DNA from 2 places in the Pseudomonas anuradhapurensis genome. Region 1 is predicted to be linked to the other one. Evidence: riboswitches for the same ligand, from Rfam matches in the RefSeq annotation. Region 1 holds a riboswitch; the other holds the start of a gene.
The links. A riboswitch is a leader RNA that binds a small molecule or an ion and turns the genes downstream of it on or off. The one in region 1 is predicted to bind cobalamin.

Region 2: it holds a riboswitch for cobalamin, as region 1 does, so the genes downstream of both, cobW (cobalamin biosynthesis protein CobW) here and HU763_RS10055 (ABC transporter substrate-binding protein) in region 1, are expected to answer to the same signal.

The regions. Positions count from the first base shown of each region.
Region 1 is NZ_CP077097.1:2,173,809-2,178,158, forward strand. Features, by position in the region: gene HU763_RS10045 (ABC transporter ATP-binding protein) at 1-556, opposite strand, end outside; gene HU763_RS10050 (FecCD family ABC transporter permease) at 553-1,566, opposite strand; gene HU763_RS10055 (ABC transporter substrate-binding protein) at 1,569-2,579, opposite strand; cobalamin riboswitch at 2,688-2,883, opposite strand; gene HU763_RS10060 (acetyltransferase domain-containing protein) at 2,912-4,078, opposite strand; gene HU763_RS10065 (GNAT family N-acetyltransferase) at 4,276-4,350, opposite strand, start outside.
Region 2 is NZ_CP077097.1:2,831,803-2,836,152, forward strand. Features, by position in the region: gene cobN (cobaltochelatase subunit CobN) at 1-186, opposite strand, end outside; gene cobW (cobalamin biosynthesis protein CobW) at 190-1,257, opposite strand; cobalamin riboswitch at 1,358-1,570, opposite strand; gene HU763_RS13130 (branched-chain amino acid aminotransferase) at 1,722-2,762, shown strand; gene HU763_RS13135 (multidrug/biocide efflux PACE transporter) at 2,842-3,297, opposite strand; gene HU763_RS13140 (LysR family transcriptional regulator) at 3,391-4,245, shown strand.

The DNA of each region.
Region 1 (4,350 bases):
GGCTCAGCTGGTGCTGGATATCCAGGTGGTTGGTCGGCTCGTCCAGCAGCAATACCTGTGGCCGCTGTGCCAGGGCACGGGCGATATGCACGCGCTGGCGCTCGCCACCGGACAGCGAACCCCACAGGCGCGTACGCAGGTGCAGCGCATCGAGGTCAGCCAGGGCCTGCTCGACGATCGCGTGGTCTTCCGGCGAGAACGGCGCCAGTGCCGACAGCCAGGGGGTGCGGCCCAGGGCAACGGCGTCGAACACGCTGATCGCATCGAGGGTGTCGGCCTGCTGTTCGACCAGCGCCAGGGCCTGGGCGACACGCCGACGGGGCAACCGCGCCAGCGCTTCGCCGAGCAACTGCACGCTGCCGCTGGCTGGCTTGCGCAGCCCGGCCAGCACTTTCAGCAATGAGGACTTGCCGGAGCCGTTGGGGCCGACGATGCCCAGCGTCTCGCCGGCGATGAGGTGCAGGTCTATCTCGTGCAACACGGCATTGCCAGCCAACTGCAGGCCCAGCCCCTGGCAACTCAGCGGCGAGAGGTTCACCGCGGTCATGGCGGTCATGGGCGCCCCCGACGGCTGACCAGGATCAACGCGAACACCGGTGCGCCGATCAGTGCGGTGACCACCCCCACGGGGATGACCTGGCCAGGGATCAGGGTGCGCGACAGGATGTCCGCGGCAATCAGGAACAATGCGCCACCCAGCGCGCTGGCGGGCAGCAGGCGGCTGTGCCCCGGGCCGAGCAGCAGGCGCAGCGCATGGGGGATCACCAGCCCGACGAAGCCGATGGCGCCGACGATCGACACCATGACCGCGGTGACCAGCGCTGCGCAGCTGATCAGCAGCAACTGGGTACGCCGCACCGGTATGCCCAGCGATGCCGCCGAGTCGGCACCGAAGGTGAACGCATCCAGCGTGCGCCGGTGCCACAGGCACACCAGCAAGCCGAATACCGCCACGGGCACGGCCAGCCACACCGAAGGCCAGCGTACGCCACTGAGGTTGCCCAGCAGCCAGAACAGGATGCCGCGCGCCTGCTCGGCAGTGGCCGACATGGTAATGAGCAAGGCGGTGAGGGCGTTGAACAGTTGCGAACCGGCGATGCCAGCGAGGATCACCTGGGCGTTGTTGGCGCCGCTGCCGGCCGCGCGAGCCAGGACCAGCACCAGGGCGAACGCCGCCAGGGCACCGATGAAAGCACCGCCGGACATGCTCAACGCCAGGCTGCCGAAGCCCAGCAGGCCGACCAGTACTGCCCCGGTCGAGGCGCCAGCAGACAACCCCAGCAGGTACGGTTCGGCCAATGGGTTGCGCAACAGCGCCTGGAGGATCACGCCGCAGGTGGCCAGGCCGGCGCCGCAGGCTGCGGCAACCAGGGTGCGGGTGAGGCGATAGTTCCAGACGATCCCGGCGTCGATCGGGTCGACCGGGTAACCGGCCTGCCACAGCTGGTTGGCCAGAACCTGGGCGACCACAGCAGGTGCCAGGTTGCTCTCGCCAATGGCGGTACCGGCCAGCACGGCTGCCAGCAGTGCCGCCAGGGCCACCGTGATGGACAATGACAAGCGCATGATCACTGGCCTGGGTTGCCGCTGGCGAAGGCGGCCGCCAAGGTCTGCAGGCCGCTGAACAGGCGGATGCCGGCCTGCATGGCCTCGGCATCGAGGACGATGATGCGGTTGTGCTTCACCGCTTCCATGTTGCGGGTTACCGGGTCGCTGCGCAGAAACGCCAGCTTCTTCTGGTAGTCGTCGGCAGGGTAGCGGCGGCGGTCCATGCGGGCAATGATCAGCCAGGTGGGGTTGGCCTTGGCCAGGGTTTCCCAGCCGACGGTGGGCCATTCTTCGGTGGACGTGACGACGTTGCGCACGCCGAGGGTGCGCAGCATGAAATCGGCAACGCCCTGGCGGCCCGCTACATAGGGCGCGATGCCCAGGTCGGCGCTGGAAAACCAGAACAGCGCCGAGGTGCTGGCCAAGTCCTTGCCGGCCAGCTGTGCCTTGGCGCTGTCCAGGCGGCCCTTGAGCTCGGCGTTGAGGGCGCTGCCGCGCGCCTGCACGTCGAAGATCTCGGCCAGCTGGCTGATGCTTTTGTAGATACTGTCGACCTGGAACGCCTGCAGGCGGGTACCGTCGGCGCCGACCAGGTTGTCCTTGCCTTCGCAGTCCGATGGCAGCAGGTAGGTGGGGATCTGCAGCTCGTCGAACTGTTCGCGGGTGGCCACCGCGCCCTGGGCACCGACCATCCATTCGAACTGCACCGCAACCAGTTGCGGGCGCTTGCCAACCACTGCCTCGAAGCTGGGCTCGTTGTTGGCCAGGCGCGGTACCTTGGCGTCCTGTGCCTGGTACTCGGGCAGCACGTTGTTGAACCACAGCGAAGTGCCTGCCAGCCTGTCGCCCAGCCCCAGTGCGTAGAGCATCTCGGTACTGGCCTGGCCAATGGTGACGGCGCGTTCCGGTGCCTGGGCGAAGGTCTGCGGCTTGCCGCAGTTGTCAATCGTCAGCGGGTAATGGGTAGCTGCGGCCTGCGCCAGGCCGGTGAGGCCGAGGCCGGCGAGCAGGGTGGCAAAACGGGGCAGCATGCTGGGCGATCTCCTATCGGACAGTTCTGGTGAGGAACACACGGACAGGCATCGCCGAGCCCTGCGGCAGCAGGGCAACACTGATGGCCAATCCCGGACACCCCGCCGGTTGGTGAATGTAGGCCGGCAGGTCTCCTGACTGGTGCGTCATGGCCTGGCTCCGGCCTTCCCGGGGTAGACCCAGTGGCATCGTTGGAGCAGGCTCGGCACCTACAGTTGCGGGGGCAGTTCCGTTTGGCCCGTTTACTTGGGCCTGGGATTCCCTATTGATTCCGTGATGGAAACCGGCGGCCGGCATGGTAGACCATCGCGCCGCCGGCTGAAAACGCTTTTCACAAGTACTTCAGCCAGGCCAGGTCGCGCCGCCGCGCCTTCAGCCGGGCGAACCAGCGCACTGGCAGGTACAGCGAAAACGCCAACAGCAGTGCCCCCAGCCACACGGCGGTGATGCTGTCGAAACCGAAGTAGTCACCTTGGTTGCGGCCATACAGCGCCACGCTGGCCAGGTACAGCAGCTTCAGCACATACAGGTGCAACAAGTAGAAGAACATCGGTGCCGCGCCGAACACCGCCAGGCCATTGATCCAGCGCGCCTGCCCGGCGCGTTCGAAGGCGCGCAGCAACAGCAGGCCACAGCCCAGGGTCAGTGCCAGGAACAGCAGCGACGGTGGGTACTTGGTGATGTTGAAAAAGCTCATCAGGGTTTGCGTAAGGGCGGGGTAGACGCTCCACGGCCCATCGCCGTAGCCGTTGAACAGGCGCAGCGCGACAAAGCCCAGCAAGGCGGCCAGGCCGGCCAGCAGCAAGCGTTGCTGGCGCCGAGTGTCATCACTGTGGCGGGCGAACCACGGGCCCAGGCCATAGCCCAGGGCGATCACGCCGAGCCACGGCAGAACCGGGTAGGAGGTGCGCAGGCGCAGGTTGTCGGAGAGCTCCAGCCAGCCGCGATCATGCAGGATCGCCCAAGGCACATGCAGCGCCGATCCGACTTCGAAGTGCACAGTGTCGAGCAGGTTATGGCCGGCGATGAGGGTTGCACCCAGGGCGATCAGTGCGCCACGTGGCAGCCAGACCAGCAGCGACAAGACCATCATGCTGATACCAATGGCCCAGATTACCTGTAGGTAGATGACGCTGGGCGGCAGCTGGAAGGTCCAGGCGAAGTTGACCAGGGTGAACTCCAGCACCACCAGGAACAGCCCGCGTTTGAACAGGAATGCCGAGACGTCGCCGCGGCCCTGATGTTTTTCGCCGTACAGCCAGGCCGACAGGCCGGTCAGCAGGACGAACACCGGGGCGCACAGGTGGGCCAGGGTGCGGCTGAAGAACAGCGCGGGCTCGGTGGCGTCGATGGCCATCGGGTCGCTGACCTGGCGATGCAGGAAAAAGGTTTCGCGTACGTGGTCAAGGAGCATGAACAGGATCACCAGGCCGCGCAGGGCATCGATGCTCTGCAGGCGCTGGGTGAGCAGGGTGGGGGTGGCACTGGCGCTTGTCATGGCGGGTCGCTGCTAGGAATGAATGTCAAATGAAACGTTATCTTATAACTAAAAATTCCCGGTTGGTAGCGCTTTTTGCCTGTGCCGGCCTCTTCGCGGGCACGCCCGCTCCCACAGCTACAGCGCCGGCCTGGCGAGCCGCGCGACAGTTGCGGGAGCGGGCGTGCCCGCGAAAAGCCCAGTTCTGGAAGGCGCGCCTAGCGCCCGCGCCGCCGTGAAACCCGAGCCTCGATATTCTTGCGCCCGATCAGCAACGGCGGTTTCTCCAGCAC
Region 2 (4,350 bases), 660 kb from region 1:
TACCTGCATCGGGTTGGCCAGGCGCAGGCTGGGGTAATCCTCGGGCAATTGCTCGGCGGTATCGGCGAGCAATGCCAGGTGCGAATCGCCGCTGCAGAGAATCACCAGCTCGGCGGGCGTCTGGCCGAGGTCGGCAATGCTGTCATCCGGCACGAAGCCGCCGGGCTGGGTCCGCAGCAGGTGCATGGGTCAGGCGCCTAGTGCCTGGCGCAGGCGCGCTTCCAGCTGGGCGGCGTCGAGGTCCTGGCCAATCAGCACCAGGCGGGTGATGCGCGGCTCGTCGGCGCGCCAGGCGCGGTCGAAGTGCTTGTCGAAACGGGTACCCACGCCTTGCACCAGCAGGCGCATCGGTTTGCCGGGGATTGCAGCGAAGCCTTTGGCGCGCAGGATGCCGAACTCCACCACCAGCTGGGTCAGGGCATCGAGCAGCAGGCTTTCGTCGGCTTCGGGCAGGTCGATGGAGATGGAGTCGAAGGCGTCGTGGTCATGATCGTCATGGTCATCACCGTCATGGTGGGAATCATGGTGGGTACGGCGGCCATCGATGTGCGCCTCGGACTCGGCGCCCACACCCAGCAGCACCTCCAGCGGCAGCTTGCCGCTGCTGGCCTCGACAACCTTGACCGCCGGAGGCAGTTCTTCGGCCACCTCGGTGCGGACCTTGGCCAGGCCTTCGGCGTCGATCAGGTCGGCCTTGTTCAGCACCACCAGGTCGGCGCTGGCCAACTGGTCGGCGAACAGTTCGTGCAGTGGCGACTCGTGGTCCAGGTTGGGGTCGAGCTTGCGCTGGGCATCGACCTGGTCCGGGTAGGCGGCGAAGGTGCCGGCGGCCACCGCAGGGCTGTCGACCACAGTGATCACCGCGTCGACTGTGCAAGCATTGCGGATTTCCGGCCACTGGAAGGCTTGCACCAGCGGTTTGGGCAGCGCCAGGCCGCTGGTTTCGATGAGGATATGGTCCAAGTCGCCACGGCGTGCCACCAACTCGCGCATCACCGGGAAGAACTCTTCCTGCACGGTGCAGCACAGGCAGCCGTTGGCCAGTTCGTAGACCCGACCGCTGGCTTCTTCCTCGGTGCAACCGATGCTGCACTGCTTGAGGATTTCACCGTCGATGCCCAGTTCGCCGAACTCGTTGACGATTACCGCGATGCGGCGGCCCTGGGCGTTGTCGAGCATGTGCCGCAGCAAGGTGGTCTTGCCCGAGCCGAGGAAGCCGGTGACGATGGTGACGGGGAGCTTGGCCAGTGTTTTCATGTCGCATTGCCCTTGGCAGATTGGCGCGGGCATGCAGGACGACAGCCGCAGGCCAGGCCGGCCGGGCTTGTTCGCCACCGGATCACCCCGCCCGGTTGAAAGTCGAAAACGTGCCGAGGCAGGTCTCCTGGCTCGCACCGTTCCAGTTGCTCGCCAATGCGGCAGGCTGGCGGGATGACGCCTTCCCGCGCGCGGGCGCAGTGGCTGTGTCGATCCGTTGTCGGTGCTTACAGTTGCGGGGGCAGCCGCGGCTTGTACCGCGTTCCCGTCTTAGCTTCGGCCTGGCCGAAGAACCTCGAAGTGGCAAGGCTACGCAGTGGTTGGCGGGTGGTCAACCATTGCCGCTGGGGCTTGCCTCGATATGTTCAGCGCCTGGGAGTTTCGTGACTGGCCGTTCCCGATCTGCCGCGGATGTATTATGGTGGCGTGGTGCGCATATAACAGCAGCCCGAGTGATTGGGCACTTGCAAGACAATGAGGGTGTCATGAGCAACGAAAGCATTAATTGGGACAAGCTGGGTTTCGACTACATCAAGACCGACAAACGCTACCTGTCCGTATGGCGCAATGGCGAGTGGGACAAAGGCACCCTGACCGAAGACAACGTGCTGCACATCAGTGAAGGCTCCACGGCCCTGCACTACGGCCAGCAATGCTTCGAAGGCCTCAAGGCCTACCGCTGCAAGGACGGTTCGATCAACCTGTTCCGCCCGGACCAGAACGCCGCACGCATGCAACGCAGCTGCGCCCGCCTGCTGATGCCGCAGGTGCCGACCGATGCGTTCATCGAGGCGTGCAAGCAAGTGGTCAAGGCCAACGAGAAGTTCGTCCCGCCACATGGCAAAGGCGCCCTCTACCTGCGCCCGTTCGTGATCGGCACCGGTGACAACATTGGCGTGCGCACCGCCCCCGAGTTCATCTTCTCGATCTTCGCCATCCCGGTGGGCTCGTACTTCAAGGGTGGCATGAAGCCGCACAACTTCCAGATTTCCAGCTTCGACCGCGCGGCCCCGCAAGGCACGGGCGCGGCCAAGGTCGGTGGCAACTACGCCGCCAGCCTGCAGCCGGGTGCCGAAGCGAAGAAGGCCAATTTCGCCGACGCGATCTACCTCGACCCGCTGACCCACACCAAGATCGAGGAAGTCGGTTCGGCCAACTTCTTCGGCATCACCGCCAACAACGAGTTCGTCACGCCGAAATCGGCCTCGGTGCTGCCAGGCATCACCCGCCTGTCGCTGATGGAACTGGCGCAATCGCGCCTGGGCCTGACCGTGATCGAAGGCGATGTCGAAATCAACAAGCTGGACCGTTTCGTCGAAGCCGGCGCCTGCGGTACTGCTGCGGTGATTACCCCGATCGGCGGCATCGAGTACAACGGCAAGCTGCACGTGTTCCATGACTTGGAAAAGGTCGGCCCGGTTACCCAGAAGCTCTACAACGAGCTGACCGGCATCCAGAGCGGTGATATCGAAGCACCGGCAGGCTGGATCGTCAAAGTCGCCTGAGGCGCCTTGGCGGAATGAAAACGGGGCATGCCAGCGATGGCATGCCCCGTTTTTTGGCATTCAAGGAACTTGCGCGCGCCTACAGGGTGCGTGTCGGGCTGGTGACTGGTGCAGCACGGCGCTGCAGGAACAGGTGCCGTGCCCTGTCGAACGCCCAGTTGTACAGCACGGTGTAAGGCAGGATGATCACGAAGAAGCCCAGCTCCACCATGAACGCCTGCACCAGGGAGATATCCAGCATCCACGCCGCCAGCGGCAGGCACCAGACCACCAGCCCCGCCTCGAAACCCAGGCCGTGCACGAACCGTGCGCGGGCCGTCCAGTGGATCCGCTCAAGCCGTACATGGCGATCGACCAGCGCGTTGTAGACCATGTTCCACAGCATCGCGATCAGCGACAGCAGCACCGCCAGCATCCCTGTCGTTGCCAGCGACTTGCCCATGATCCAGGACAACAGCGGCGCACACAGCAGCACGGCGAACACTTCATAACCAACGGCATGAACCAGGCGTTCAATGAAGGAAACGTTTTTCATGGCAAAGCCCATCATATTGCTTGAGTCGTGCTTCCCATTTTCTTTGTTAAAACTGATACTCGCGACATAGCTACCATCGGTTTTATCAATACCATGCGCTACTCACCCGAAGCTCTGCTCGCCTTTGTCGAAGCCGCATCGCTGGGCTCGTTCTCCGCGGCAGCGCGCAAGCTGCGTAAAAGCCAGTCCACCATCAGCATCGCCATCGCCAATTTCGAGGCTGATATCGGCTGCCCATTGTTCGACCGCAGCGGTCGCCACCCCACCTTGAACCAAGCGGGCCGGCAAGTGTTGAGCCATGTCGAGGCGATTCTCGATGCCAGCGCCCAGCTTGATGCCTTGGCGGTACGGCTGGCGGAAAAGGTCGAGGCATTGGTGTCGGTGGTGATGTCGGACAGTTACAGCGTCACCTTCCAGGGCGCGCTGATGGCCCGCTTTGCCGAGCGTTATCCGCATACCGAACTGCGCTGCGGCCCGTCCGAAGATGCCGATGTCATCGAGCTGATCCAGCAGGGCCTGGCGCAGATCGGCATCCTTGCCGCGCAACCTGGATACCCCGCAGACGTGGCCGTCGCCCGCTTGCCGGAGCAGGCGGAGTTCGGTGTGTACGTGGCCAGCGATCACCCGTTGGCGAACCGGGCTCCGTTGCAAATGCAGCACCTTGAAAGCACGCGCCAGCTGTACATCAGGACCTATGCCCCCAGCCCGCATCAAGGCCGCGGCCAGGCCTGGTCGGCGCCGGACTACCTCACCCTGCTGGAGTTCGCCGTGCGCGGATTCGGCTGGGCCGAACTGCCCAGGGCGCTGGTGGCGCGGTTTGGCAACGGGTTGCTGGAGCTGCAGGTGGCCGGTTACCCACGGCGTGTCGCCATGGATGTGGTCTGGTCAGGCAGGCAGGCGCTGGGGCCTGCTGGGCAGTGGCTGGTGCGGCAGATGTTGAGGCAGTAGGCGGATCGCGCCGGCAGCCAGCCGAAGCTGCTGGGCAGCCCGCTCGCACAAGAGCGCTAAACCGAAGATTCCTACGATGTTTTAGGAAGCTTGTTGCTCGCCCTT